Regions from separate parts of the Bradyrhizobium sp. USDA 10063 genome, predicted to be linked through region 4. Evidence: riboswitches for the same ligand, from Rfam matches in the RefSeq annotation. Region 4 holds a riboswitch; each other region holds the start of a gene.

Evidence for each region. Region 4 has a riboswitch for cobalamin ahead of ACVJGD_RS18855 (TonB-dependent receptor). Riboswitches for the same ligand answer to the same signal wherever they lie in the genome.
Region 1: another riboswitch for cobalamin. It lies ahead of ACVJGD_RS32150 (TonB-dependent receptor); the one in region 4 lies ahead of ACVJGD_RS18855 (TonB-dependent receptor).
Region 2: another riboswitch for cobalamin. It lies ahead of ACVJGD_RS23060 (ribonucleoside-diphosphate reductase subunit alpha); the one in region 4 lies ahead of ACVJGD_RS18855 (TonB-dependent receptor).
Region 3: another riboswitch for cobalamin. It lies ahead of ACVJGD_RS41855 (TonB-dependent receptor); the one in region 4 lies ahead of ACVJGD_RS18855 (TonB-dependent receptor).

What each region holds. Positions count from the first base shown of each region.
Region 1 covers NZ_JBSSGP010000002.1:6,372,675-6,380,163, forward strand. Annotated here, with positions in the region: gene ACVJGD_RS32140 (hypothetical protein) at 1-760, shown strand, start outside; gene ACVJGD_RS32145 (hypothetical protein) at 940-1,101, opposite strand; gene ACVJGD_RS32150 (TonB-dependent receptor) at 1,186-3,447, opposite strand; cobalamin riboswitch at 3,560-3,756, opposite strand; gene ACVJGD_RS32155 (FecCD family ABC transporter permease) at 3,939-4,913, shown strand; gene ACVJGD_RS32160 (ABC transporter ATP-binding protein) at 4,910-5,683, shown strand; gene ACVJGD_RS32165 (ABC transporter substrate-binding protein) at 5,683-6,513, shown strand; gene ACVJGD_RS32170 (DUF938 domain-containing protein) at 6,815-7,489, shown strand.
Region 2 covers NZ_JBSSGP010000002.1:4,438,565-4,446,053, forward strand. Annotated here, with positions in the region: gene ACVJGD_RS23055 (ribonucleotide-diphosphate reductase subunit beta) at 83-1,210, opposite strand; gene ACVJGD_RS23060 (ribonucleoside-diphosphate reductase subunit alpha) at 1,234-4,110, opposite strand; cobalamin riboswitch at 4,226-4,443, opposite strand; cobalamin riboswitch at 4,576-4,775, shown strand; gene metE (5-methyltetrahydropteroyltriglutamate--homocysteine S-methyltransferase) at 4,883-7,207, shown strand; gene ACVJGD_RS23070 (hypothetical protein) at 7,258-7,455, shown strand.
Region 3 covers NZ_JBSSGP010000002.1:8,513,895-8,521,383, reverse strand. Annotated here, with positions in the region: gene ACVJGD_RS41890 (hypothetical protein) at 275-655, opposite strand; partial or broken gene ACVJGD_RS41885 (hypothetical protein) at 1,112-1,309, shown strand; gene ACVJGD_RS41880 (DUF2934 domain-containing protein) at 1,380-1,556, shown strand; gene ACVJGD_RS41875 (CsbD family protein) at 1,611-1,814, opposite strand; gene ACVJGD_RS41870 (DUF3606 domain-containing protein) at 2,029-2,289, shown strand; gene ACVJGD_RS41865 (DUF6894 family protein) at 2,498-2,635, opposite strand; gene ACVJGD_RS41860 (hypothetical protein) at 3,299-3,724, shown strand; cobalamin riboswitch at 4,160-4,359, shown strand; gene ACVJGD_RS41855 (TonB-dependent receptor) at 4,598-6,757, shown strand; gene ACVJGD_RS41850 (PepSY domain-containing protein) at 6,760-7,489, shown strand, end outside.
Region 4 covers NZ_JBSSGP010000002.1:3,509,083-3,516,571, reverse strand. Annotated here, with positions in the region: gene ACVJGD_RS18880 (cobyric acid synthase) at 1-752, shown strand, start outside; gene cbiB (adenosylcobinamide-phosphate synthase CbiB) at 749-1,720, opposite strand; gene ACVJGD_RS18870 (ABC transporter substrate-binding protein) at 1,722-2,603, opposite strand; gene cobD (threonine-phosphate decarboxylase CobD) at 2,613-3,602, shown strand; gene ACVJGD_RS18860 (TonB-dependent receptor) at 3,634-4,836, opposite strand; partial or broken gene ACVJGD_RS18855 (TonB-dependent receptor) at 5,141-5,638, opposite strand; cobalamin riboswitch at 5,734-5,931, opposite strand; gene ACVJGD_RS18850 (hypothetical protein) at 6,283-6,810, shown strand; partial or broken gene ACVJGD_RS18845 (DUF992 domain-containing protein) at 6,899-7,171, shown strand.

The sequences.
Region 1 (7,489 bases), 2.9 Mb from region 4:
CGTGCGGGATGAGGCTGATTTCAACATTGCGCTCTACGAGCTCGGCGCGACCGACACGTTCGCCGACCAGCTTCTGGTGCAGGATCTCGTCACCGGCACCACGGAGAAGGCGCAATCGGTGTTTTGCTTTGGGAAACTGGTCGGCTTCCACGCCTACCGGCAGATCGCGCCCGGCGTCGGCGGCGGCGAGGCGATCAAGGAGAGCGTCAGCCGTCCGCAGGTGCGCGCCTATCTGGAGAGAATCGGAGAAACGCTGGCCTGGCATGGCGCGCTGTCGGTCGACGCGATCATGCCGATCGACAGCCCCGTGCCGCTCCTGATCGACTGCAATCCGCGCCTGGTGGAGCCGCTCAACGCTTTCCGCGCCGGCACCGATCTGGTCGATCTGCTGCTGCGGGTTTCGCTCGGCGAGACGCCACAGCCCTTGCCCGAAAGCCGCACCGGCGTGCGGACGCACCTGGCGATGCAGGCGCTGCTCGGCCACGCCTCCCGCGGCGGCACCAGGCGCGACATTCTGGTTGAGTGCGGCGATCTGTTGAAGACCTCAGGGCCCTACAACGCCAGCACCGAGGAATTGACGCCCGTGCAGCTCGACTGGCTCAGCGCCGTGCCGCTGGCGATGACGGCCGGCCTGACGCTGGTCTCGCCGAAACTGGCAAGGACGGTCGCCCGCGGCGGTTTCGGCGCGCATCTGCTCGACCTGAAGAGCATCCGCAAGATCGAGCGCGAGGATTTTGCGGGTCTGCATCAGCCGCCGTAGGGTGGCAAAGCACTCACTCTCCGAAACCGCGCACCGGCGTCGTCCCGTCGAAAGACGGGACCCATAACCACAGGCGGTTGTTGTGGCGCGAGCAAGCAGTTACAGCAATGCACACGACAAAGGCCTGTGGTTATGGGTCCCGGGTCAAGCCCGGGACGACGGGGCGTTGTCCTTGCGCCTCACAACGGCTCATCATCCGGGCCGTAGCGGTCGCGCTTCGGCGTTGCGATGTCGCCGTCCTCGTAGTCGTCGTCCTCGTCATGAGGCGCAGGGGGAGGCGGCGGCTTCGGCTTGCCGCCCTCCTGCTTCGGACGTTTTCCCTTCTTCCAGATCCCGCCCATGGCAATCTCCCGCCACCACGACATAGTGGCTGATTGCGGCGGAACAAGCCAGCCCGCGCGCAGGCCGCGGACCGGCGAGGCGCTTCAGAACGTCGCGCCGGCCTTCACCAGGAAGGTCCGGCCCGGCAGCGGATAGGCGCTGAAGCGGCCGGGCGTGAAGTTGGAGGCGATCGCGTAGTCGTAGTAGAGCGCGTTCAGCACGTTGTTCACGCTGACCGACCAGAAGAAATGCTCATAGGCGCCGCTCAGCTTGAGGTCGATCGTCGCATCGCCCGGAATACGGGTTTGCGTATTGGCCTGGTCATTATCCATGACGCGCGAACTCCAGGCGCGCAGGGTGGCATCGAGCACGAGATAGTTCTGCCAGATATTCCAGGTCACGCCGAGATTGCCTGTCGTGCGCGACACCAGCGGCACGTCGTTGCCGGCGAACTGTCCCTCGCGGAAGACGGCCCGCGTATAGGCCATGCCGCCGCGCAGCGACACGGTATCGCTGACGCGCAGCGAGGCCTGCGTCTCGGCGCCATAGCGCCGGGTCGGATCGAGGTTGACGTTGAAGAACAGCACCGGATTGAAATGGATCTCGTTCTCGAGGTCCATGTTGTAGATGCTGGTCTGCACCTGGAAGCGGTTGGTCCTGACGCGGAAGCCGGCTTCGACGTCATGCGAAGTCTGGGTTTTCAACTGGAAATTCTGCGGCAGGGAAAGGCCGGTCAACGGATCGAACGCAGGTCCCGTCGACACCCGCTCGTCGACATCAGGCGTGCGGAAGGCGTGCGCGGCACGGGCGAACACTGAGAACACGTCGGTGATGCGGTGCTCGACGCCGACATGCAGCGCATAGTTGGTCTCGCTCTGGTCGAGCGGCGTCGCCTGCGCGTCAAAGGCGAACGGCGCGTTCGGATCGTAGCGGTCGCGTGCGCTGAGCCAGGTGTTCTGCACCCGCGCACCATAGGAGAAATCGGTCGTCGGCAGCAGGCCGACCGTGTGCATCCAATAACCGGCGAGCGACTGCTGCGACAGGTCGTAGGTATGGATCGGCGGCACGCCCTGGAACGCACCGCGCTGCTGGTGGAACGTCGCATCGTAATAGTCGATACCGGTCAGGATCGACGAGGGAATCCCGAAGATCGAATTGTTGACGCTCAGCCGCGGCGTGATCGACCAGGTCTGCAGCGCGGCGTCATTGTAAGTTGACGCGAAGCTCGGCAGCGGCGAGGCACCGAAGAATGCGCTTTGCGTATCCTTCTGGCGGTAGCCGCCATCGACGATCAGGTCGACGCCGTTCAGAAGGGTCTTGGTGAAGCCGGCCGTGGCGCTTGCGCCCTGCTGGTTGCCATGGTCGAACGGCGTGCTGGTGCCCCTGCGATTGGTGACCAGTTCGTTGACGCCGATCGAAGGATCGACCAGCCGGCCGCCGGGAAAGCCCAGCTTCTGGTCGTCGCCGGTCACGGTCAGGAATGCTTTCAGGTCCGGCGTCGTGTAGTTGAGATTGCCGACGCCGTTGCGCTGGTCGAGCGCATTGTTCACCCGGTAGCCGTCGGACTTGATGCCGTTGCCATAGAACGAGGCCGACCATGGCCCGGAATTCATCGCGGTCGAGATCGCGGCCATGCGCTGGTTGAAGGAGCCGTAGCCGGCCTCGCCGCGGATCGAAGCCGGCGGGCCGCCGACGCCGGTCTTGGTGACGATGTTGATCACGCCGCCGATCGCGTTGTCGCCGTAGAGCACCGCGCCGCTGTTGCCGCGGATGATCTCGATGCGCTGGATCGAATCGAGTGGAATGGTGGAGAGATCGACCTGCGCCATGTCGATATCGTTGAGCCGCCGCCCGTTGAGCAGGAACAGCGTGTTGGCGGTGGCGAAGGCGCCGAAGCCGCGCAGGTCGACCGAGCTCTTGGCGCCGTTGACGCCGCCATAGAGCGATTGAAGCTGGACGCCGGGCACCTGCGCGATGATCTCCGGCAGCGTGTGCGACGGCGAATGCGCGATGTCATCGGCGGTGATCACGGTCGAGGACGTCCCGACGATGCCCGCGAACTGCGGGCCGCCGCCGCCGGATGCCGCTCCGGTCGCGGCGGCGCCGCCCGAGCCCGCGCCGCCGGCCGGCCGCGCGTTGCTAGGCACCTCGCCTGGCGCGGGCCGACGCGGCCCCGGTGTTCCGTCGGACGCAGGCCTGGCGCGGGTGCGGTTCTGGTCGACCGGCGCGCTGACTTCGACCGGCGGCAATTGCTCGGAGGGCGCCTGCTGTGCCTGCGCGGCGGAAACGTGCAAAGCGGGCGCCAGCATGCTCGACGCGAGCAGAAGCGCCCGGCGTCGCCTGGTGGCTGCAATAACGGAAAACATCGGTGAGACCTCGGTATGACGTCAGTGGCACGTCACAGCGAACCAAGGCTCACCATCGCGTTTCGCGCTTCAGGTGAAGCTAATGCCTGTACTCCCCGACCGACATCGTCGCGTGTGACCACGTATGACGGCAGGTCTCCTGGCTCGCGGGTCGTTACCCTTCGTCGCCTTCCCAGGACCGAGACGCCCAGTGGCATAAGACGAAGGATTCACCGCATACAGTTGCGGGGGCAGCCGCGGCTTGAGGGAAGTTTCCCGGTACCGCATTCCCTTTTGATCCCGATAGGAACCGTCGGAGCCATCTAGGATTTTGGCGGCACCTGAGTCAATCCCGGCGAAACTGCGGCGCCCTGTCTCCGATACGCTTTTTTGTTCTGGTGTCGCTTGTCTGCCACCCAATTCGCTGCAAGAAGCAGGGCGCGATGAGTGTACAGGATTTCACGATAGCGGCCGGTCTTGCCGCGCGGCGACGGTTGGGGGCGACGGTTGCGATGATCGCGCTGGTTGCCCTGCTGATGCTGATCTCACTCGGCACCGGTCCGGTGCGGCTGTCGCCGCTGACGGTGATCGAGGCGTTGTTCGGCGGCGGCAGCGATGTATCGCAGGTGATCGTGCGCGAGATCCGCCTGCCGCGCACCATCCTGGCATTCGCGATCGGCGCCATCCTCGGGCTGTCAGGCGCGGCGCTGCAGGGTTTGTTGCGCAACCCGCTGGCTTCGCCCTCGCTGTTCGGCGCGCCGCAATCGGCGGCGTTCGGCGCGGTGCTGGTGATCGCGCTGGGATTGGCTGATGTCCGCTCCTATGCGCTGCCGGTTGCCGCCATCATCGCCGCCTTCGGCTCGGTATTCGTGCTGCTTGCGATCGCTGGCCGCAATGCCGGACTGTTGATCCTGATCCTCGCCGGGCTTGCGATCTCGAGCCTGGCGGGCGCTGCGACCGCGCTGGTGATGAACCTCGCCAGCAATCCGTTCCTGGTGCTCGAGATCGCATTCTGGCTGCTCGGCTCGCTGGAGGATCGCAGCTTCCAGCATGTCGCGATGGCGCTGCCCTTCATCGTAGCAGGTAGCGCCATCCTGCTTTCGCAAGCCAGCGCCTTCCGCGCGCTCACGCTTGGCGAAGAGACCGCGCAAAGCCTCGGCGTCGACGTCGCCCGCCTGCGGCTGTTCGTGATCGCGGGTGTCGCGCTCGGCGTCGGCGGCGCGGTGGCGGTCACCGGCACAATCGGCTTCATCGGTCTGGTCGCGCCGCATCTGATGCGGCCCGTGATCGGCCACGACCCGGCGCGGCTGTTGGTGCCGAGCGCGCTCGCGGGCGCGGCGCTGTTGCTCGCGGCCGATATCGCGGTGCGCATCATCCCGTCGACCTCGGACATCAAGGTCGGCGTCCTGACCTCGATCATCGGCGTGCCGTTCTTCCTCTATCTGATCGTGCGCGAGCGCCGCGCGCTCGGCGGAGGCGTCGCATGACGGCGCTTGTCGCAGAACATCTCAATGTCGCGCTCGCCGGCCGCCGCGTGCTCAGCGATGTGTCGCTGCAACTCGCTTCAGGCCATCTCGTCGCCCTCGTTGGTCCGAACGGCGCCGGCAAGACCACGCTGCTGCGCGCGCTCGCCGGCCTCATTCCCTCCGATGGCGTCATCAAGGTGGGTGGCGAGGGGCTCGCCGCGCTGTCGCTGCGCGAACGGGCGAAGCGCTTCGGCTATCTTCCGCAAGGGCACATGGTGCACTGGCCGCTGCCGGCGCGCGACATCGTCGCGCTCGGCCGCTATCCGCATGGCGCGACCGATCCGGCCCGGCTGTCCCCGCGCGATATTGAGGCGGTGACACGGGCGATGCAGGCCGCCGACGTCATGGAGTTCGCCGCGCGGCGCGTCACCGAACTGTCCGGCGGCGAGCGCAGCCGCGTCGCGCTGGCGCGCGTGTTCGCGGTGGAGGCGCCGATCATCCTGGCGGACGAGCCGACCGCCTCGCTCGATCCGCGCCACCAGATCGACGTCATGAAGGGTTTGCGCGCCGCCGCCGACAAGGGCGTGCTGGTGATCGTGGTGACGCACGACCTTGGCCTTGCTGCGCGCTTCGCCGACCATGCGCTGGTGCTGTCGCAGGGCCGCCTCGCATCGCAGGGCGTGCCGGCAGACGCGCTGTCGGAAGCGGTCATGGCCGATGTGTTCCGCATCAGCGCCTTCCGCGCCGAATATCAGCGCGAGACGGTGATCGTGCCGTGGGCGGAGATCTGATGCGGCGGCTCGCTGCATTCGTCGCAGCGTTCGCCTTGTCCACCACTGTCGCGCTTGCGGCAAGCCCGCCGCGCATCGTCTCGATGAATGTCTGCAGCGATCAATTGCTGCTCTCGCTCGCCGATCCCCAGCAGATCCTGGGCCTCAGCCGGTTCTCCCGCGACGCCTGGCAATCCTTCGCCGCCGACAAGGCGCGCCGTTTCCCGATCCTGTCAGGCGGCGCCGAGGACGTGCTGGTGCTGAAGCCGGACATCGTCGTCGCCAGCCTGTTCGACAAGCGCGCAACGCGCGAGTTACTCAAAGCAAACGGCCTTCATCTCGTCGAGTTCACCGTGCCGCGCACACTGGACGAGGTGAAGGACCAGATCCGCGAGATGGGCGAGATCGTGCAGCATCCGGATCGTGCCGAGGCCGCGATCACCAGGCTCGACGCCGCGGTCGCCCGCGCGCGGCGGGCCGCAACCGGCAAGCACTATCGCGTGCTGCCGCTGGCGCGCCGCGGCTGGGTGTCCGGCAGCGACAGCCTGGTGTCGTCGCTCCTGACCGAGGCCGGTCTGCTCAATCCGGCCGGCGACCTCGGCCTCGCCGCCGGCGGCTACGCCCCGCTGGAAGCGATCGTGCAATTGAAGCCGGACTTCATCCTGGTGTCGGAGGCCGGCGACCGCGCCGAAGACGACGGCCGCGCCTTCCTGCTGCATCCGGCGCTGGAGCATTTCTATCCGCCCGCGAGGCGCATCGTGCTGTCCGAACGTCTCACCGTCTGCGGCGGCGTGATGCTCGCCGACGCGCTGGACGTGCTGACGAAGGAATTGGAGCGCGTGGCGCGATAGCCGCATCCCCTCGTCATTCCGGGCGAGAGCCCGGAATCCATTTCTCCGCTTGCGCATGCGGCGCAATGGATTCCGGGCCTGCGCCTGGCGGCGCATCCCGGAATGACGAGGTGGAGAGATGGGCGCGTCACCTGCCCCGCTGTTCCCGGATTACGCTTCGCTTCATCCGGGCTAGGGATGCAGCGCGCAAGGACGCAATCCTCCCACAAAGGCGCGGTTAAATCGCGCATTGCGACGACTTATATGGAATAGCAGAATCGTTCCGGTGTTGCGCTTTGTACGACAGGCAGAGGAGAGTGGCGTGGCGGAGTTCGTGGTCGAGTTCGGCAAGGACGGCGGGCGGGTCGAGGCCGACGGCCGACTCGATGCTGCTGCCTTTCACCGCAACCATCAGCCGATCTGGGCGGTGCTGGAAAAATTTCTCGCGGGTAAATCCGGCCATGTGCTCGAGGCCGGCAGCGGCACCGGCCAGCATGTCGTGTATTTCGCTGAGCAGACCCCCGACATCACCTGGTGGCCGAGCGACCTCAACGACGCCCATCTGAAGAGCATCGCCGCCTGGCGCGCGCATTCCGCACTTCCGAATATCCGTCCGCCGCTGAGGATCGATCTCTCCGATCCGGCCTGGCCTGGTGCGACACCTGAGGGCGGCGAGCTGCCAAAGCTGCTCGCGGTGTTCTGCGCCAATGTGATCCACATCGCGCCCTGGCGCGTCGCCGAGGGCCTGGTCGAAGGCGCCGCGCGCCGCCTGCGCGACGACGGCCGGCTGTTCCTCTACGGCCCCTTCAAGCGCGACGGCAAGCACACTGCACTCAGCAACGCCGTGTTCGACACGTCCTTGCGCAACCAGGATCCCGACTGGGGCGTCCGCGACATCACCGACCTCGAGAAGCTGGCGGCGCGCGTCGGCTTGTCATTGCAGGAGGCGGTAGACATGCCCGCGAATAACATGATCCTGGTGTTTGGTCGCTCCTAG
Region 2 (7,489 bases), 930 kb from region 4:
GCGTCTGGCAAGACGGATTTGCGACGGCTGGAATGCGCAAAAGGAAGGGGTCCCGGTTCAGCCGTGGCTGCCGGGACTGTGGTTACTCCCAGCTTAACGCACCGCCGTTCTGGTATTCGATCACGCGGGTCTCGAAGAAATTCTTCTCCTTCTTCAAGTCCATCGCCTCAGACATCCAGGGAAAGGGATTGTCGGTCTCATCGAAGACCGACGCGAGCCCGAGCTGGGCGCAACGACGGTTCGCGATGAAGTGCATGTAGGTCTCGCAAAGCGCCGCGTTCAATCCCAGGAATCCGCGCGGCATGGTGTCCCGCCCATAGGCTGCTTCGAGCTCGGCCGCCCTTCGCACCATCTCGCGAATCTCCTCCTGGAACGACTTCGTCCAAAGATGCGGATCCTCGATTCGGATCTGGTTAATGACGTCGATGCCGAAGTTCAGGTGGATGGATTCATCGCGCAGGATGTACTGATACTGCTCGGCGATCCCGACCATCTTGTTGCGGCGGCCGAGCGAGAGGATCTGCGCAAAACCAGTGTAGAACCACATGCCTTCGAAGATGACGTAGAAGGCGACGAGGTCGCGCAGGAACGCCTGGTCGGCTTCCGGCGTCCCGGTCCTGAAATCGGGATCGTCGAGATGCTGCGTATGCTTCAGCGCCCAGGCCGCCTTGTCTGATATCGAGGGCACCTCACGGTACATGTTGAACAGCTCTCCCTCATCAAGGCCCAAGCTCTCGACGATGTACTGGAAGGTGTGGGTGTGCACGGCCTCCTCGAATGCCTGACGCAGCAGATATTGCCGGCATTCCGGATTGGTCAGATGGCGGTAGATCGCGAGCACGATGTTGTTGGCGACCAGGCTTTCGGAAGCCGCGAAGAAGCCGAGATTGCGCTTGATCGCACGCCGCTCGTCCTCGGTCAGACCATCGCGCGATTTCCACAGCGCGATGTCGGCCTGCATCGACACCTCCGTCGGCATCCAATGATTGTTGCAGGCGGCGAGATATTTCTCCCAGGCCCATTTGTATTTCAGCGGCAGCAATTGATTGACGTCGGCGCGGCAGTTGATCATCCGCTTGTCGTCGACCGAGACACGGCCGCCGTGGCGATCGATCGCACCTAAGCCGGTCTGGTTGCTGGCTGTGGCGGGGTTCATGACGGGAATGGCCACGTGACGCGCGGGCTTTGTGGGCTCTGACCAGTCGAGCATGGCGTTACTCCTTATTCCGCTGCTCACTGGCAGGCTTCGCATTCGGGGTTGTCGATCGAGCACGCGATCGCGCCGGACAAATCCGGTGCGCTGGACATCGCGGGGGCTACGCTGACGGCGTTGAGCTTGCCGTCGGTGCCCTTCAGCGTCGACTTCTCGACATGGGTGGCGCTGCGCGAGCGCAGGTAATAGGTCGTCTTCAGGCCGCGCTGCCAGGCCAGGCGATACAGCGCATCGAGCTTCTTGCCGGAGGGGTTGGCGATATAGAGGTTGAGCGACTGCGACTGGTCGATCCATTTCTGCCGCCGCGCCGCCGCTTCGATCAGCCAGGCGCTGTCGATCTCGAACGCGGTCGCATAGAGCGCCTTTAGATCATCGGGGATACGGTCGATCGCACCTAGGCTGCCATCGAAATATTTGAGGTCGCTGACCATCACCTCGTCCCACAACCCGCGCGCCTTGAGGTCGCGCACCAGGAAGGCGTTCACGACGGTGAAGTCGCCGGACATGTTGGATTTGACATAGAGGTTCTGATAGGCGGGCTCGATCGACTGCGCCACGCCGCAGATGTTGGAGATGGTTGCCGTCGGCGCGATCGCCATCACGTTGGAATTGCGCATGCCGACCGTCTTGACGCGCTCGCGCAAGCCGTCCCAATCCAGCGTGCGCGAGCGGTCCATCGCGACTTCACCGCGTGCTTCTGCGAGCAGCTCGATCGAATCGATCGGCAGGATGCCCTGGCTCCACAGCGATCCCTCGAACGACGGGTAGCGCCCGCGCTCGGCGGCGAGATCGACGGAGGCCGAGATCGCGTGATAGGCGATCGCCTCCATGCCGGTGTCGGCGAAGGCAACGGCCGCATCCGAAGCGAGCGGGATCCGCAGCACATGCAGCGCATCCTGGAATCCCATCAGGCCGAGGCCGACCGGCCGATGCCGCAGGTTGGAGCGCCGCGCCTCGGGGATGGTGTAGAAGTTGATGTCGACGACATTGTCGAGCATCCGCATCGCGGTCGCGATCGTCCGACTCAGCCTGACAGAGTCGAGCCCGCGCTCACCGACATGGTTGAGCAGGTTGATCGAGCCGAGATTGCAGACAGCGGTTTCCTCATCCGAAGTGTTGAGCGTGATCTCGGTGCAGAGATTGGAGGAATGGATCACGCCGGCATGGCGCTGCGGTGAGCGCAAATTGCAGGGGTCCTTGAAGGTGATCCAGGGATGGCCGGTCTCGAACAGCATGGTCAGCATCTTGCGCCAGAGATCGACCGCGCGGATCTTCTTGGATACGCGGATCTCGCCGCGCGCGGCCTTCTCTTCATAGGACGCGTAACGCTCGGCAAAGGCCTTGCCGTAGAGATCGTGCAGATCGGGCGTCTCGTCCGGCGAGAACAGCGTCCATTCGCCGTCGGCCTCGACGCGCTGCATGAAGAGATCGGGCACCCAGTTCGCGGTGTTCATGTCATGGGTGCGGCGGCGATCGTCGCCGGTGTTCTTGCGCAGGTCCAAAAACTCCTCGATGTCGATGTGCCAGGTCTCGAGATAGGCGCAGACCGCGCCCTTGCGTTTTCCGCCCTGGTTGACCGCAATCGCGGTGTCGTTGGCCACTTTGAGGAACGGCACCACGCCCTGGCTCTCGCCATTGGTGCCCTTGATATGCGCGCCTAACCCCCGCACCCGCGTCCAGTCATTGCCGAGGCCGCCGGAATATTTGGCAAGCAGTGCATTGTCCTTGATCGACTTGAAGATGCCGTCGAGATCGTCAGGAACGGTGGTGAGGAAGCACGACGACAATTGCGGGCGCAGCGTGCCGGAATTGAACAGCGTCGGCGTCGACGCCATGAAGTCGAAGGAGGACAGGAGATTGTAGAACTCGATCGCGCGCGCCTCGCGGTCGATCTCGCGGAGTGCCAGCCCCATGGCGACACGCATGAAGAAGGCTTGCGGCAATTCGATCCGGTTGCCGCGGGCATGCAGGAAATAGCGATCATAGAGCGTCTGCAGCCCCAAGAACTGGAACGTCAGATCGCGCTCCGGCTTCAGCGCCGCGGCGAGCTTGTTGAGGTCGAAGCGGCCGAGCTCGGGATCGAGCAATTCGGCGCGGATGCCCACCTTGACATAGGCCGGGAAGTATTCGCCATAGCGGATCGCCATGTCCGCCTGCGACGCAGTGGTTGGTGCGCCCTGCACGACGGACAGCACTTCGGTGCGGAGCTTGTCGAGCAGCAGGCGCGCGCTGACATAGGCGTAGTTCGGCTCCTGCTCGACCAGCGTGCGCGCCGCCATCACGCTGGCGAGCGCCAGTTCATCCTGGCTGATGCCGTCATAGAGATTGCGCTGGATTTCAGCGACCACCGGCGCGGCCTCGACACCGTCGAGTCCGGCGCAGGCCTCGCCGACAATCATCGCCAGCCGCGCATGATCGAGCGGCACCTTGCTGCCGTCCGCGAGCGTCACATGGATGACGGGGCCGGCCGCGGCCTTTGCCGATTTCGCCGCCTGCTGCTCGGCGCGCTGCCGCGCGCGTTCCTCGCGATAGAGCACATAGGCGCGCGCGACCTTGTGATGGCCGCTGCGCATCAGCGCCAGTTCGACCTGGTCCTGGATGTCTTCGATATGAAAGGTGCGGCCTTCGCTCATCCGGCGCGACAGCGCGCCGACCACCTCGGCCGTCAACGCCTCGACCGCTTCGTGAACGCGCCGCGACGCAGCCGCCGTATGACCTTCGACCGCAAGGAAGGCCTTGGTCATTGCCACCGAGATCTTGCCGGCATCGAATTGCGACACCATGCCGTTGCGACGGATCACCTGCATCGGAAGTTGTGCTTCCGGCGCCGCGATCGATTCGGGCCGCAGGTTAATGAGAGGCGCGACTGTTGCTTCGCGATCGAGAGAGAGTGACATCTTGCGAACCCCGTGATGTTGCTGGGGCCGGATGCCAGGAGCGACGCTGCGTGATGATGCCGGCGGCGGACCGGCATGAGCCTGCAAGCGACCGCCGGGACACCCCGCCCGTGGACGTTATTTTGCTGTCACGGCAGGTCTCCTGGCTCGCAGGTCGGCGTTACTCCCCGTCTTCCCAATGCGATGCCGCATCAGTGACGTCTAAGCCGGAAGCAACTCACTGCTTACAGTTGCGGGGGCAGCGCCGGATTCTCGCGAGCGATACGCGATCACCGGATTCCCTCTTAGCCACCATTCCTTGCGTCATGATGGACCGTGACAGCTACATCTGGTGCGATTTGGACAATGGTGTCAATGGCGCGTATCGGCGAAGCGCAAAAATTTCGGCTCCCCCCGCTGGCGCTGTGAACAACGGGCTCCACGCGCACGTGATGTCAGCCGAGTTGACGTTCGCGCGATCTTGCCGGTAAGTGAACGCGTCGTGGTTCTTCGGAGAGATCTTTCCGGAGCTAAGAGGGAAGCCGGTGTGAAGCCGGAGCTGCCCCCGCAACTGTAAGCGGCGAGCCGCGGTCCACAACTGCCACTGAAGCCTGCAAGGCTTCGGGAAGGCCGGACCGCAGTGACGACCCGCGAGCCAGGAGACCTGCCTCGACAACGTACACGTCCTCGGGCGGGGTGTCCCGGTGGTGCGGTTGCGATTCCGTGCGCCCATCGCTCAGGGAATCCAGACGTGTCACTACGGCCTTTGCCCCCAACTCATGGGGTTAAGCCAATGTCTCCCACTTCACTTGCTGTTGCGTCCCTCGGCACGCCGCGGATCGGTCCGCGCCGTGAACTGAAATTCGCGCTGGAACGCTTCTGGTCCGGCGCGATAGACGAAAAGACGCTGATCGAAACCGGCGTCGGGCTGCGCGCAGCCAACTGGGCGCGGCAGAAGAAGCTCGGCATCACCGTGATCCCGTCGAACGATTTTTCGTTCTACGATCAGGTGCTCGACACCTGCGCAATGGTCGGCGCGATCCCAAAAAGTTACGGCTGGACCGGCGGTGCTGTGCCGCTTGCGACCTATTTCGCGATGGCGCGCGGCGTAGAGGGCGACGCTGGCGACTGCGGACATGCCCATCACGCACACGGCGTGGCCGCACTCGAGATGACGAAATGGTTCGACACCAACTATCACTACATGGTGCCGGAGCTTCGCAAGAACCAGTATTTTGCGCTCGCCTCGCGCAAGCCGATCGAAGAGTATGAGGAGGCGAAGGCGCTGGGTTATCAGACGCGTCCCGTGCTGGTCGGCCCGGTCACGTTCCTGAAACTGGCCAAGTCCAAGGATCCGCATTTCGACACGCTGTCGCTGCTCGACAGGCTCTTGCCGGTCTACATCGAAATATTGCGCGAACTCGCCGCCCGCGGTGCGGAATGGGTGCAGATCGACGAGCCCTGTCTCGTGCTTGATCTGGACGCCGCCGCTCAGCAGGCCCTACGTCGCGCCTATTCCGAAATCGCCAAAGCGGTGCCGAGCATCAGGATCATGCTGGCAACCTATTTTGGTGGGCTCGACGGCAATCGTGCGGTCGCGTTTGATCTTCCGGTCGCCGGCCTGCATCTCGATCTCGTGCGTGCGCCGGAGCAGCTCGGCGATCTCATGGACATTCCGAAAGAGCGCGTGCTGTCGCTCGGCGTGATCGACGGCCGTAACATATGGCGTGCGGATCTGACTCGAATCTTCGAGCGGCTCGAACCTGTCGTCGCGAAACTCGGCAAGGAGCGCATCCAGCTCGCGCCGTCCTGCTCGCTGCTTCATGTGCCGATCGATCTCGCGCTGGAAAGCAAGCTCGATCCCGAAGTGAAGACCTGGCTTTCATTCTCGGTGCAGAAGCTCGAAGAGCTTGCCGCGCTGGGAGCGGCGCTTGGAAGCGGCCGGGCGCATGCGTCAGAAGCGATACGCGCATCCGACGCCGCCGCTGCCGCGCGCAAGATCTCGCCCCGGATTCACAATGCGGCTGTCGCGCAGCGTCTCGCCGCCGTCGATGACGGCATGCGCCATCGCGCCAGCCCATTTGCCGAGCGCGCCGAGGTGCAGCACGAGCGGTTCAACCTGCCGCGCTTCCCGACCACGACCATCGGCTCCTTTCCGCAGACGACCGACGTCAGGAACACACGCGCCGCACATGCCAAGGGCGCGCTCAGTGATACCGCGTACAAGACCTATCTGCAGGATCAGACGGCGCGCGCAGTGCGCTGGCAGGAGGACATCGGGCTTGACGTCCTGGTCCATGGCGAGTTCGAGCGCAACGACATGGTGCAGTATTTTGGCGAGCAGCTTTCCGGCTTCGCCTTCACCGAGCTCGGTTGGGTGCAGTCCTATGGCTCGCGCTGCGTCCGGCCGCCGATCCTCTACGGCGACGTCTCGCGCCCGCACCCCATGACCGTCGAATGGTGGCAATTCGCGCAGTCGCTGACAGCGAAGCCGGTGAAGGCGATGCTGACGGGCCCCGTGACCATCCTGAACTGGTCGTTTGTTCGCGACGACCTGCCGCGCAGCGAAGTGTGCCGGCAGATCGCGCTCGCGATCCGCGATGAGGTGCTTGATCTCGAGGCGGCCGGCGCCGGCATGATCCAGATCGATGAGGCCGCGCTGCGCGAAGGCCTGCCGCTGCGCAGGTCGGAATGGAATAGCTATCTAGACTGGGCGGTCGACAGTTTTCGCATCTGCTCCTCCGGCGTGCAGGACGAGACCCAGATCCACACCCATATGTGCTACTCCGAATTCAACGACATCATCGACGCCATCGCAGCGATGGACGCGGACGTCATCTCGATCGAGACCTCGCGCTCGAAAATGGAATTGCTCGACGCCTTCCGGAACTATCGCTACCCGAACGAAATCGGCCCCGGCGTTTACGATATCCATTCGCCGCGCGTGCCTGATGTCGGCGAGATCACCGACCTTCTCAAGCTCGCAAGGCAACGGCTCTCCGATGCCCAACTCTGGATCAATCCCGACTGCGGCTTGAAGACCCGCAAGTGGGAGGAGGTGCGCCCGGCACTTGCCAACATGGTCGCCGCCGCGCGCGAATTGCGATCGCTTGCCTAGACGGTGAGGCCCCGTCTCGTATCCTGTGGCGATTTGAGGAGGAGAACGCCATGCGCTTCTGGATTCAATGCACGAGGTTCGAGACGGGGCAGCCCGTTCACATCAATATCGCGCTCGTCGGCAGCATGTGGCGCGACGGCGAGCGCACCGTGCTTTCTTTCGTCGGCGGTGATGGCGAGAAGATCGAGGTCGTCGAGACGCCGGAGCACATACTGGCCGTGCATCTCGGCGCGCCCGCGACGGCATGACGATCTGCAGTCGGCTGCCACGTCATTGCGAGCG
Region 3 (7,489 bases), 5.0 Mb from region 4:
TGAATTCTGAGGCCTTCAAGGCGTGTATGGGCGGTCCCAGGCTATGCGATCTAATTACCAATTGTTCATCAAGCAAGGCTACGTCGTGAGCACCGTGTTGCAAATGGATAGTTGGGGACACCGATGAAAGCCAAGATACCTCCAAAATCGAATAGAGGCCGCCTTCCATTCTGGACGGCCGCCAGTCATAGCTTCTTGAACGGCGCCTCTATATTGGCCGTAACCAGTGGCGTGCTCTGCTTCCTTCTGGTCGCCAAGCGCTACCTGTAGACAATTAAACCGGATTTTGCTGGCGAGCGTGGATTATCTCGGCCCCGTTGACGCGCTCGCCGGCCACGATCTTGGCTCCGAACTTGCGGCAGCGCGCCTCTGACGTTGCCGAGGACGCCGGCTGCGCCAGGATGTGCCAGCTCACGTTGCGGAATATCTCCGGCCGGTCGCCATACAAGCTTGCCACTCGCCTCATCTCACCCGCATCTTGGGGATCGTTGAGATCGAAGCGTTCACGAACGAGGCGGCCGAAGCGTTTGTTGTTTGGCGTGGCATCGCGTAGTGCCGCCAGCTTGCGGCCGAGCTCGATTCTTTGAGCAGCGATCCGCCCGTTTGCCGCTTTCAGGGCCTGCCGGTCTTCCTCCTTCGCCTGCCGGAGGGGCATCGCGGCGCTCTTTCTTGCTCAGCGGCTCAAGCTGCGGCGGGAAAAGAATGCGACGTAGTTTGTTGCGAACAATTTGGAAGAACGCTTGAGACTTCCGATAGCCGGAAGAACTCCAGTGACCGCATCGTCTCTAATATTTGGACGAGCCGAATTTGATCATCAAAGGCTTCGATTAACTCCAGACCACGATCCGCGAACTCGGCTGCTGCATGCCGAGGACAAAACGGCGGAAACGAACAGTTGCGAGAATGGATCCTCGTTGCCCTGCGACTCCAGGATACATCGGCACGCCAAGACGATCTTGGCGCGACCGTCCTCGCCGAACATGCGGCAGCGATATAGTGTCTTTTGCAACTCGAACTCACCGGGTCGTTGGCCGGGGGGCGCAACGATCGAGTCCAAAATGCCGCGTACCTCGGCGGCCAGCTCCTCGGTTTCCCAACGGGGGCGGTCCACTTTGATGCGCGGCGCAATCACCCGCGCGTTGGACGGATCGCCACCGGCCGCGGGCGGGATGCCGCCGACGTCGCGATTTCAACCTCCTTCGGTCCTACCCAACTGGTAAGGTTTCATGTTGTGACTGAAGAGATCGTCGAAGCCCCCCGGGCAGCCGCTAGAACCGGCGGCCTGACCGGTCCGAGCAACTTAACCTGATGGTCCGCTTGGTCGCCTGCGCATGAGAACCTGTCGGCTAAAACTGCCCTCTAACGACTGGCGGAAACCCATGAATGACCTCCCGGAGCAGGAAATCCGCAATCGCGCTTATCGGCTTTGGCGGGCAGCCGGCGAACCCGCAGGCCAAACGCATCGTTTTTGGTACCAGGCCGAAAAAGAACTCCTCGCCGAACGAGAAAATCAGGGCGAGCTGCCGCCCGGCATGACTGACAATCTGCCCATTTAACGCTCGAATAGTCTCAGAAAAAAGCCCCGCCATAGCGGGGCTTTTCTCCGCACGTCACCACGTCTGACGGCCGTACCAATCATTGATCTCTTTTCTTGCCTGGTCCTTCGCGTAGCCATAGCGCTGCTGCAAACGGCCTTCGAGTTGGTCCTGCTTGCCGGCGATGACGTCGAGATCATCGTCTGTCAGCTTGCCCCACTGCTCCTTGACCTTGCCTTTCATTTCCTTCCAGTTGCCCTCAACACGATTCCAATCCATGGCTGTCCTCCTACGGCTCACATTCGGCCAACCGGAGGTGTGGTCATTCGTTCCAAGAGAGATGCTGGGACAGGGCGACTCGGGCCGTCCACATCCCGACGATTGGCAGCCCCATGACAATGGCAATCCCATCTGGAGCATTTCGACAGGATTGGTAGCGTCGCGAGGAACTTCAGACAACGCCCACTGGTTACGGGAAAAGGAGGAGCCGCTCATGCACCGCCGTGAAAAGCCGTCACCTATCCGCAACAAACTCGATTTGTCTGATCGCGTCCAGGTTCGCCTGCTGAAGAAGAGACTTCGCTTGTCGGAGTCGGAGCTGAGCCAGATAGTCGGCCGCATCGGTAACTCGATCTCCGCCATCACCAAGGAAGTAAGCCTGCAAAGGGCTAATCGCCTTCCAGAAGCTCTGGGTGTGCGGTCTGCCGAGATCATCGCACCGGTGACTGTGCCCGAGACGACAACGACCGACTGATATCCGGCGAATCAAGCTCCTGATGCGTTGCAGAGTGGCGGCTCGGTACAACGCGCCTAAGCCGCGGCCTCGCACCGGACCTGGTCGCGGCGGCACGACAACCTTGAGCACAAACGACCCGGTGGATCCGGTCCCTACCGGGTCGTTCCACCCTACCCGTGTGGCGCGATCGGCTATTTGTTAAGCACAACCCATGTGCCGAGGCAGTTCATACCGGCCGCGTTTCCCATAGGGAGCGCGCCAGTTTGATCGCCTCGATCTGCGCAGATGTCTCGTCTGGCAGATCGTGCACGCCGTGGTGGCTCACAATGTAGCCGTCCACGAGTTTGAAATGAAAGAGCAGCATAGAACTGGAGTTGCAACTCCAATGCCAGACTGAGAGGACGACAGCGACCGGGGGGCGACACGCGCAATTATGGCGCGACAGCCAAGCTCAGACCTCGCGAGCGAATGGCTGCGAACGGCAGCCTTAGGCGTCATGGCACCAAATTGGACAGGGGCGGCACGGGCGTTACATTGTGCGGCCACCGACCGGCGTGTCCCGCTCTCGAGATTCCGTCTCCGCTATCCGAACCCACTGTGCCTCGTCGTTCCGTCGGCTGCCGTCTCTTTTTTGTGCTTGGGCAGACCGGTGAGATGGAAATCCAATCTTCGGAGCATCCCAAGGTAGACTTTTTAACATATGGTTCGGTAGCCAGGCATTATCATCGAGGAACATCTCCACCGATCCTTGGTTGCCTGCATCCACACCAACCTTGGAGGAGCACCCGAAGACGCTTTTGGCTGGATGCGCGCGGGCTGTTGGTTTGATCTCTGGCGCGAGCGCCGTCGAAATCAAGTTAGGGAGGGCCTTGAGCGAGCAAGCTTTGGCGATCGCCGTTTGTTAGGCGTCTTGATCGAAAGGCGCCGATAGCCTTTCTAGGGCGGCCGCCTCTTGCATGTTGGGAAGGTTCCGTTGGCCTCAGGTGGTGGCTAGGGAACTATCCCCGTAAGCTGCAGTGGATGAATCATGTCGTTTCGCTTGTCTTTCGTCGCAGCCTTGTTCCTGCAACTTTGGTTTGGCGCTGCCTTGGCTCAACCGGAGCTGGAAGCTTGCCGCTCATCCGGATTAGTTGCGCTGAAAGAGCACAATCCATCAATCAGCGATGTCGCGCTCGATATGGATAGTATGACGGTAGCAAAGGCCACCCCCAAGGTCGAAGACATTCCCATTCGAACAATCGTCATAGGCGATGCCTATCTCGAACACGGAAAAAAGACACGCGCCGAACTTTCCTCCGGCGAATTCTGCCGACAGCTAGGTCGTCAGAAGGCCGATCCCTTCATCAAGCGGCGTCTTTTGGATTTGGCCCAGGACTACGAGCGCCGCATTGCTATCGCCGCAAGGGTTAAGGAAGAACAAAAAAGAGAACGATATAGCCTCACGCTCCGATGACAAACAATTTGGAGCCGTTCTACGGATGACATGCTGGCCGTCAGCCGAGCGACACGGGGCGACTTCGATGGAAGAGTACAGGGCTTATCTGATGGGGCCTGACGGTTACATTGTTAGCCGGATTGATCTTGTTTGTGCGGACGAGGACACGGCCAAGGAGCGGGCTCAGCAACTCGCGCATGATTGCACAGCCGAACTTTGGCAGGGCGAGCGTAAGATCGCGACATATCCGCCGTTGCAGTAACTTGCGGTAGGGTGCACGGGGTGTATTATGGGATTCGGTCGAGCATCTTCTGCCGCGGGTGGCCGCCGCTATCCTTCGAGATGTCCCTTCGAATGAGCCTGTCGTCGAAGTACGCAGCCCCTCTGCCTTCAATTGGCTTATCCGCTCCGTTCAAGGCGGCAACGATAGGATTGACTTCGGCTTAGACAACCCCCTAGAACACGTGTGACGGTTCCCCTTGACGGGGATCAAAAGGGAACGCGGTGCGGGACTTCTCCCCTATGCCGCGGCTGCCCCCGCAACTGTGAGCGGCGAATCTTTCGTCATGCGCCACTGGGAGCCTCGGTCCTGGGAAGGCGACGAAGGGTTGGGACCCGCAAGCCAGGAGACCTGCCGTCAGCCGTGGTCACACGCGAAAATGTCGGTCGGGGAGTATAGACATTGTTTTCGTCCGTCGTGCCAGGCACGTTCGAGCGAGACCTCATTTGCGGTGACGTGCCACTGACGTCATACCGAGGCCGCTCGTGCTCTCTATCGTTACTATCCCAAGGCAGCGTCGTGCTGCCCAACTCGCTTTCAGATATTTCCTACCGGTTCTGCTGCTCGAGTCTTGTTCGGCAAAGGCCCAGCAGTCTGATTCGCCCCATGTCTTGCCTCCGGTAAGCGTTACCCAGCCCCAAACGCCTCCAACCAAACCCAAGCGCCTTGATCGTGAGCGTTCGACTTCGACAGCGCGGACTCAGTCGAGCCGAACCGCAGCGACGCGAAGCCCCACGCCCTCGATCGCAACATCCGATACGTCATTTCCAACGCTGAACCTGAACAAGCAGAACGCGAGTGGCAGCCGCCTCAACCTCACTCCGCTGCAGACGCCCGCCAGCGTCGAAACGATCACGTCGCAGACCATCGCAGAACGCGGCCAGCATAATGTCACGGACGCGGTCACCCAGAACGCCGTGGGTTTTAGCGCGAGCCCGGCCCCCGGCAATGGCGGCCTCTCGTTCAGCACACGCGGCTTCACTGGAAGCAATTCGGTGATGACGCTTTATGACGGCACTCGCCTCTATGTTGGTGCCGGAACCGCGACCTTTCCATTCGATACGTGGTCGGCGGATCGCATCGAGGTCATGCGCGGGCCAGCCTCCGTTCTGTACGGAGAAGGCGCGATCGGCGGGATCATCAATGTGATCCCCAAAAAACCCGTCACGACGCCCTACAACGATGCCGAGATGTCGCTCGACACCAATACGACGCGACGCATCGCGGTGGATAGCGGCGGACCGATCAATCCGACCGTATCCTATCGCGTCAATGCCGTCGGCAACATGTCGAACGGTTGGGTCGATCGCGACGAGACATCGAATCTGGCGATCTCCGCCGCGGTGCGGGTCGAGGCCGCCGAAAACCTCGCTTTCACACTCTCGAACGACTACGGCAATCGAAGCCCCTCGCGCTATTTCGGCACACCGCTGATCAACGGCGCGATCGACGGCGCGTTGCGGTTCAAGAACTACAACGTGCTCGACAGTGCGATCCGCTATCAGGATAACTGGAGCCAGTTCAAGACCGAGTGGGACGTGACGGACGGCATCAAGGTTCAGAACACACTCTACTACCTGACCAGCCGTCGGCATTGGCGTGATGTCGAGAGTTATGCCTGGAATCCTGCGACACTGTTGATCAACCGAACCAGCTACATCGAGATCTTCCACGACCAGGCTCAAGTGGGCAACCGGATGGACGCGACGTTTCGTGGCCATCTGCTGGGCTTCGGCAATGAGTTCGTTGCGGGTTTCGACATCAACCGGGTGGATTTTACCCACACCAACAATTCGCCCTATGGCGGCGCGTCTTCGGTCAGCCCCTATGCCGTCAACATGGGGTTGTTTGCGGCCACCACGACGCGAACCACGCCCGGCTACAACGCAATCGTCAATCAATACGCGTTGTTTGCCGAGGACCGGCTGTCGCTGACCGATCAGCTGTCCGTTGTTAGCGGTATCAGGTTCGATCGGCCGGATGTCGACCGCACCGATTACAGGACCCCAGCGAACAGTTTCGATATCTCGCTGTCGGGTACGAGCTGGCGAACCGGCGTGGTCTACACCCCGATCTCGAACCTTGCATTTTACGGACAGTATGCGACAGCCGTCGATCCGGTCACCAATCTTATCTCGCTGTCGGCCACGCAGAAAACCTTCCAGCTTGCCACCGGCAAGCAAAGAGAGGTTGGAGTCAAGCAGTCGTTCTGGGGCGGTCGCGGCGAGTGGACGCTCGCAGGATACCAGATCGTCAAGAACAACCTGCTGGTCCCGGATCCCAGCAATCCTGCCGGACTGGCGTTGCAAATCGGCCAGCAATCCTCGCGCGGGATCGAAGCATCGATCGGCCTGGCGCTGGATGGCGGCTGGCGCGTCGATGCCAATCTCGCGGTGCTGCGGGCCAGGTACGACAACTTCAGCCAGGTGGTAGGCGGCAAACTCGTCAGCCACGCCGGCAACGTTCCGCTGAACGCGCCGCAGCAAGTATCGAACGTCTGGTTGACCTGGGACTTCGCGGCGAACTGGTCCGTCTATGGTGGTGTGCAGATTGTGGGACAAACCTTTTCCGATAACGCCAATACGCAGCTTCGCCCCGCCTACACCGTGGTCAACGGCGGACTACGCTGGAAGCCTGACGAGCAAACCACGGTCGCGCTTCGCATCTACAATCTCTTCGACACCGTCTACGCCACGTCGTCGCCTTATGCCGGGCAGTGGCTGCTCGGCATGCCGCGCACGGCAGAAGTGTGCATCAACGTGAAGTTTTGATGATGCGCCGCGCCTTGCTCCGGAGAGGACGGCGGTGGCTTTACATCACCCATCGCTGGATCGGCATCGCGACCTGCCTGCTGTTTGCGATGTGGTTCGTCTCGGGCATCGTCATGATGTACGTAGCGTTCCCGCAGTTGACCAATCGCGAGCGCTGGGCGGCGCTGCCGCCAATCGCCTGGGACCGCGTGCTCGTGGCGCCAGATCGCGCCATGGCCATCGCCGGGGTTGCGAACTACCCGCGCGATCTTCGCCTCGTCATGCTGAACGACATCCCCGTCTATCGATTGCTCGACTGGAATGGCGCGCACAAAACCATATCGGCAACGGACGGTCATCCGATCGAGAGCATTACGCCCGAACACGCACTGGCGATCACCCGTCATCATCCGAACGCCGTGCATCCAAAACTGATCGGTACAATCGAACGCGACCAATGGAGTGTCACGGCGCGCTATGATGCCTTGCGACCGCTCCTCCTGGTGTCGCTCGGAGATGAACGCGGAACCGAGCTCTATGTCTCGGCAAAGACCGGCGAACTGGCGCTCGACACCACGCGACGTGAGCGGATCTGGAATTGGCTAGGCGCGATTCCGCACTGGATCTATCCCACGGTCCTCCGCCAGGATGGCGCAACTTGGCGGCAAGTGGTGCTCTGGATATCAGGAATCTGCCTCGTGGTGGCGGTTACCGGTTTCTGGATCGGCATTCTACGGGTCCGATTGCGCCAGC
Region 4 (7,489 bases):
CGGAGGACGCCGTTGATCTCGATCGCGTGCAGGCATCTTCCGCGCAGAAGGTCATCGCCGTTCCCGTGCTCGCGCGCATCGCCAATTTCGACGATCTGGACCCGCTGGGCATGGAGCCTGGCGTCAGGCTGGTGTTCGTGAGGCCGGGCGAGCCGATCCCGGCCGACGCCGATGTCGTGATCCTGCCCGGCAGCAAATCGACGATCGGCGATCTCGCCTTCCTGCGCGCGCAGGGCTGGGATATCGACATCAAGGCGCATGCCAGGCGCGGCGGTCAGGTGCTTGGACTGTGCGGCGGCTACCAGATGCTCGGCCGGACGATCACAGACCCCGATGGCATCGATGGCCCGGCGGGCACGGTCGAGGGGCTGGGGCTGCTCGACATTGCCACGACGATGGATGCCAACAAATCGACGACGCTCATGCAGGGTATTCATTGCGCCACAGGCAGCCCGGTCGAAGGCTATGAGATCCATCTCGGCCGCACCAGTGGCGAAGATTGCGCGCGCCCTGTGGCCATGATCGACGGCCGGCCCGATGGTGCCGGCTCAGCCGATGGCCGCGTGCAGGGGACGTATCTGCATGGGCTGTTCGTCAATGACAGCTTCCGAAAGACGTGGCTTGCCAATCTCGGTATCGCTTCGTCTGTCGCCTACGAAGCAAAGATCGAGTCGGCGCTCGATGCCCTTGCCAACCATCTGGAAATGCATCTCGACATCGATCGCATGCTGGAGATCGCAAGGAGCCGTTAGATCACCAACACCAGCGCCGCATAGATCATTGCTTCCAGCGAGCAGGCGGCAATCAACAGCTTGAGTGCGCGACGGATATCGGCACGGCCGGCGTCCAGCCGCGCGCCTGTGTTGAGGAAGGGGTCATCGACGAGGCGGTCGCCATAACGGCGAGGCCCGGCCAGGGCGAGACCGAGCGCACCTGCCATGGCGCCTTCCGGCCAGCCCGCGTTCGGCGACCTGTGCTTTGAAGCGTCGCGCCACATCACCTTGAGGGCCTGCACGGTGGAGCCACCTATGATCGGCGCGACCATGGCGATCAGCGCCGCGGCCAGCCTTGCAGGCGCGAGGTTGAGCAGATCGTCGAGCCGCGCCGCCGCCCAGCCAAAGGACTCATGGCGGGGACTGCGATGGCCGATCATCGAATCCGCCGTGTTGACGACCTTGTAGACCAACAATCCCGGCAACCCCAGCAGCGCAAGCCAGAACAGCGGCGCGACCACGCCGTCGGAAAAATTCTCTGCGCAAGATTCGATCGCTGCACGCGAGACGCCACTGGCGTCGAGCTGTTCCGGATCGCGGCCCACGATCATGGATACCGCGCGCCTTGCTTCGGCAAGTCCACCGCCAGTGAAGGCCGAGACGACCCGGTTGACGTGCTGATAGAGGCTCCGCTGCGCGATCAGGATGGAGGCCACAAGGCCCTGGGCTATTTGCCCGAGCAGTGTCCACCCCAGCGCGGCTTGCAGCAGCAGGCCAAGGCCAGCGCAGATCGCGACCAGCACGCCCGTGGCTAGGCATCCCGCGGCCTTGCGCTGTGCGGCCGACCAGTGCTCGCGGTTCAGCGCGCGATCGAGCAGGTTGATGGCCGAGCCCATCAGCGCCACCGGATGAGGGAAACGGCGCCACAGCAAATCCGGATCGCCGATGATCGCGTCGAATGCGAGCGCCAGTACAACGATCAACGCCGTTTCGCTTCCCGCCAGCATGTCATCGCGCCACGCGGTTTAGTTCGGCGACGAGGCGTTCCAGCGCCTCCGAAAGCATCGGGCCGCCGCAGACGGTCAGCTTCTCAGGGATGACCAGGCGTTTCGACGGCGGATAGAAACGTTCAAGTGCGGGATGCATCAGGAATGCTTCGCCTTCGTCTTCTGCGAAGTCGCCGCCGTCAGATACAAGGAGGAGATCGGGTCTCAGCTTGACGATCGCCTCCAGCGACGCGAAGCCGCCAAGCTTGTAGCCGAGGTCACTTGCCGCGTTCTTCAGGCCGATCGTGGCCAGCATGGAGCTCATCAAGCTGCCGCCACCCGAGACCCAGCCGCGCCGCGACAAGGCCAGCACGCGATAGGATCGCTGCGAGAGCGCCTCCTTCGCGTGCTGGATTGCGATGTCCAACCGCCGTATTTCGGATGCGGCGCGATCCGTCTGGTGCAGGAGTTCGCCCATTCGCCGGATCTGGTCCTTCACATCCTCCAGCGAACGCGCAGCGTCGAATTCGATCACGCGCACGCGATTCTCCTTCAGCAATTCTCGTGTCGCACGCTTCGTGAACCTGCCGGCGACCACTGCGTCCGGTCGCAATATCAGGACATCTTCGGCTTCGCCCGATAGTCGGGGGTAGGCTGCGGCCTTCTCCGCGTTCCAGGAGCGGGCGGGGTCGCGCGAATAGGGACTGAGGCCGAGAATCTGGCTTGGATCCGCCAGCGCCAGCAGCAGTTGGTCCGTGCACACATTGATGGACGCGACGCGTGGCAGATCGGCTGCATCAGCGATATGTGCTCCGCACAGCGCTGCCAGTAACAAAAACGTTGCGCCGATCGCCGGCCGCAGCGCGTCAACAAGGGTCTCGCGCGGGGTCGCGATTGATGGCATGAAGCGATCATGAAGCACGGCGGTGATCTGACGGAAGCTATTGCGCGCCACGGCGGCGAGCCCTTGGACTGGCTCGACCTGTCGACCGGGATCAATCCCTGGCCGTGGACGATTCCGCATCCCATTCCAGAGAGTACATGGACGCGCTTGCCATCGTGTGCCGACGAGCAGGACCTGCTCGCCGCCGCGCGCGAAGCCTATGGTGTGCCCGACCATGCGGGTATCGCGGCCGCCGCCGGCACGCAGGCCCTCATTCAATGGATCCCGTATCTCGCCGGTCCCGGAACGGTTGCGATTGTCACTCCGACCTATGGCGAGCATTCGGCCGCATGGAGCAGCGGAGGCCGAGAGGTCATCGCCGTGAATGATCTGTCCGCGTTGCCTGAACGCGCCCTTCACGCTGTCATCGTTAGTCCCAACAATCCGGATGGACGTATCGCGGATGGCGGGGTGCTCCGGCACGTTGCCGAGCGGCTCGACCGTCGTGGTGGCTGGCTGGTCATCGATGAGGCCTTTGCCGACGTTGATCCAGCGATCAGCGCTGTCGGGATGAGCGCCGACCTTCCCATCCTCGTGCTGCGTTCCTTCGGCAAGTTCTATGGGCTCGCCGGACTTCGCCTCGGCTTCGCGGTCGGCCGACGCGACATCGTCGAGCGTATCGCCGCGGCGCTCGGTCCATGGCCGGCCTCCGGCCCGGCGCTTCACGTCGGCACCGCCGCCTTGCGGGGCCGATCGTGGGCTGATGCGATGCGTGCGAAGCTCGCTCGCCAGTCTGGTGAGCTCGACAATATCCTGACAGCGGCCGGCCTTCATCTCGTCGGAGGGACCACGCTGTTTCGCCTTGCCTCCCATCCCGATGCCCCGGCCCTGCACGCCGAATTGGCCCGACGCCACATCTGGTGCCGTAGCTTCGACTGGGCGCGCGAATGGCTGCGATTTGGCCTTGCGCCGGACGATGGTCTCGATCGCCTGGCCAGCGCGCTTCAATCGTTCAAATAGCGCATCCCGCGCGTCAATCATCACGTCCGCTTTACCAGTGAGCATCAAACCCGACATAAGCTGCGGGACCGGTGGTGCCATAGTTGAACACTTCCTGATAGTGCTCGTTGAAAATGTTCTCGCCGCGCAAGTACACCTTCCAGGTCTCATCGATCTTGTATTCGGTGTAGAGGTCGACGCGGACGTAAGGGGCGAGCGGCAGCGTCTCGTTCGAACCGCTGTAGCGCGTGGATACCGCGAGCACCCGCGGCTCGATCAGCCAGTCCTTGATCGGTGTGATCGGAAACGAGAATCGCGCCAGGTTTTCCGGCCGGCGCGCCAGCGTCAATCCGGTCGAAAGATCCTTGGCCTGCAGATAGGTAAAGGCGGCGTTGAACCGCAGGTATCCCGGCAGGATATCGACATTGACGCCAAGCTCCAATCCGTCGGTTTCGGCACGCGAGATGTTCACATAGTGGCCGAGTGGATGTGCCGGATCGATCACGAAGTCGATCAGGTTGCTGAACCTGTTGCCGAATCCGGTCAGCGAAACCACGACGCGACCTCCGAACAGGCTTTGGTCGATGCCGGCGTCGTAACCGAAGCTTTCCTCTGGACTGAGCGCGGGATTGCCGTAGGTCGGCGCATAGAGCTGATAGAGCGTCGGGGCCTTGGCGCCGGTCCCGGCGCTCGCATGCAGCTTGGTGCCGGTCTCCGCGATCGTGTAGGCCGCGGTGGCTCGCCATGTCTCGAACCGCGCGACGTCAACGACGTTGTCGACCCGGCCGCCGATCGTGACGTTGAGCCGCTCGCCGATCGGCAGTTGCCAGAGCGCGAACACCGAATTCGTGTCCTGCGTCCCCGCGAGCTGTGGCGTCGTGGCTCCTGGGATCGGCAGCAGGTTGGTGGTGGAGGTGCTCGCCGTTTCGTGCTGCACGCGCGATCCGACGATGAGCGATCCCAGCGGGCCGACCTTCAGGTTGCCCTGATATTCCAGGCCCGTGCTGTCGCCGACGAAATTGGAGAGGATGGACGTGGTGTTCCGCGGCAGCTTGTTGATCTTGTAGGTGACATCATCGAACGAGCGGTCGATGTGCGTCTCGAACGCGCTCACGCCATGGGTGAGGATGCCGCCGAGCGTGTCGAAGGAGGCGCGTCCCCAGACCTGTTCGAGAAGGCGCGTCGCGCTCGACGGCGTGTCCGGGAACGCTCCACTGGACTGGTCGTAGGCGGACCGCGTGAACGAGGCCAGCATTCCGGTCTCCAGGCGTACGCCTTCGCCGGCGTCGTAGCCGACGCGTGCCGAACCGCCGACGCGGTCGAAGCCGTCGCGCTCGAGGGGCCCATACTTGGCCTCGAGCGCCGGGATGCGATAGCCATAGCGCGAAAAGGCCGTTGCTGTGCTGACCGCTTCCCGTGAATGCGTAGGACCACGGCCCCGAGGTTCCGGTCAGCGCTGCGCTGCTGCTCGCCGTGCCGTAGCTTCCGCCCTCGGTGCGGACGTCGAGTTGCGCCGGGCCGGTGCCCCTCTTGGTGATGATGTTGACCACGCCGCCCATCGCGTCCGATCCGTAGAGCGCGCTCTGCGGTCCTTTCAGCACCTCGATCCGCTCGATCGCGCCCGGGGCGAACATCGCGAAATCGAAATCGCCGCTGGCGGCGGTCGGATCGTTGACCCTGATGCCGTCGATCATGACCAGCGTCTGGCCGGTATTGGCGCCGCGCAAACGCACATTGGTCGTTGCGCCTGGTCCGCCGCTCTCGGTGATATCGAGCCCGGGCACTGTCCGCAGCGCGTCGACGAGCGAGGTCGGATTGCTGGTCGCGAGCATCTGGTTCGTGACCACGCTGACCGAACTTCCAGTCCGGCTTGCGGGCTCCGGTGTCCGGTCGGGAGTTACGACGAGTTCAGGAGTCGGCGGAGGGGCCTCGTTACTCGGCGCCGGACGCACAGGACGAGTCGCTGAAGATGTTCGCTTGTTCCTCGAGGCCGGCTTGGACCGGGCGTCCGGATTGACGACCACCGCAGGGAGTTGTTCGGGACGCGATTGAGCCATCGCGCCAGTCTGATCGCATGCAGCAACGGCCGCACACACGGCAAGAAAACGCCGCAAGCTCATGAATGCCCTTTCCGCCGACCCACCGTCGAACGAGTTGATACCCGTCAACGGCCGGTCTCCTGGCTCGCGGTCGTCTCGCGATCCGCCTTCCCAAGCCCGCTTGGCAGGCTCAGTGGCATCCGGATCGCAAATATCCGCTTACAGTTGCGGGGGCAGCCGCGGCATTGGGAAGAGTCCCGCACCGCGTTCCCGTTTCACCCTTTGAGGGCACCGATGACGGCGGCTAAGAAGCACAACGCCGAGCAAAACTCAAATCGATAACGATCCTTCAGACCCCAACAGCATTTCTCCAGATCGCTGGCAGGGGCGAACTGAATGATGAACACAGAAAGTTGCAGGCAGGCGAAAGGATAGAAACGGCTCGTTGATTCGCCGCGCCGAAGCCATTTGACATGGTTCAACGCCGGCCAGGGGGAAACACACTGCGCTATTCCCGCGACCGGAATCGTCAACCTCTGATAAATACCTTAGGTTGCTAATAGTGGCCTGAGGCGGTAGCCTGTCGATCGAGCAGCTACTGCGGATAGATGCCGAGCATTGATGCCTGTCCGGTACGCTGTCGGCACACGGAGGAACAGAACATGTCGGTCCCGTGCAAGTTCGAACTTAGCCTCCTCAGCCACGACGAATACGAGACCATCCGCCTCACGCATCATCCCGCCATCTATGAGGTCGAGCCGACTGATCTTGCGGCCATGCAGTCCCGCTTGCGCAAGATGCGCGACAAGGAGCGAACGCTCAGCCGACAAAAGCGGCGAGAGACGCGTGGAAAAGGCCAGGCTCGCGGCGCGAACTTCCCTGGAACGGCCGACCGTCCATCACAACGCAAGCAGGTCTTTGCCGCAGCACTGAAGCGGGTCAACAGCGAGCTCAGGCGTCTTCACAACCTGGCAGCTCGGACCGCCCATGCCGAGGCGGCCCGAAAGGCGCTCGCGCTGCGTCGAGCCGCGGACTTCGTTCCCTATCCCTCCGCCGGGTCTGCCGCCAACGAAGGCATGGTGCCGCGCTTGAGCACGCGCCGAAGGAAGATCGTCACTGGCGCGCGAATCGGGCGAGTGTCGCAGGCGACGAAAGTCGCTCAGGCAATACGCGATGCGCGAGGCGCATGAGCCTGCGCTGACCAGTGCGCATTACCGCCAGCGGGTGTCTTACCGGCGGGGTTCGTCGCAACGCTACATTTAGGCAGGACGGGTAAGGCGTGTCGGCTTTGATCTCGGCGTCACCGGAGGTGGCGTTCTATCCTGGGCTGTCCTTGCCAAGAACTCGCGGATTGGTCCCGGCACCATGCGCGGGAGCTATGTGGGGGCCAGCGCCAATGTTGCGCTGGGCCCCGGCTTTGGCGCCAACGTCCTGATCGGCGGATCGCGCCGAAGCGTCGTCCTGCAGCCGCATTCCGTCGAGCGCACGATCGGGGTCAATCTCGCGGCAACGGTGACCCATTTGACCCTGGGCGCAAGGGGACGACGATAACGCATCCCTCGATAGTTCCTCAAAAGCAATGCGGAACGTTGCCGACCTTTGGCTCAGGCCCCACGAACCCGCGTGCAGGCTCGTCGTATTCAAAAACCAACGCAGTTCAGGACACCACATCCTTTTGTCGTACCAACTGATTTTGGTGCGCCATATGTACCGCCGGCTGCCGGGTGGTGGCTGGAAATAGACCGGCTGAGACGCTGGCCAGACGGTGGTGGGTCGTAAGCAATGGCCGAGGTGCAGGCCGGCATTGACTACGGCTTCGCCATTTTATTCTGCGTGGCGCGCGAAATTGCCATCATTCTAATAAGAATT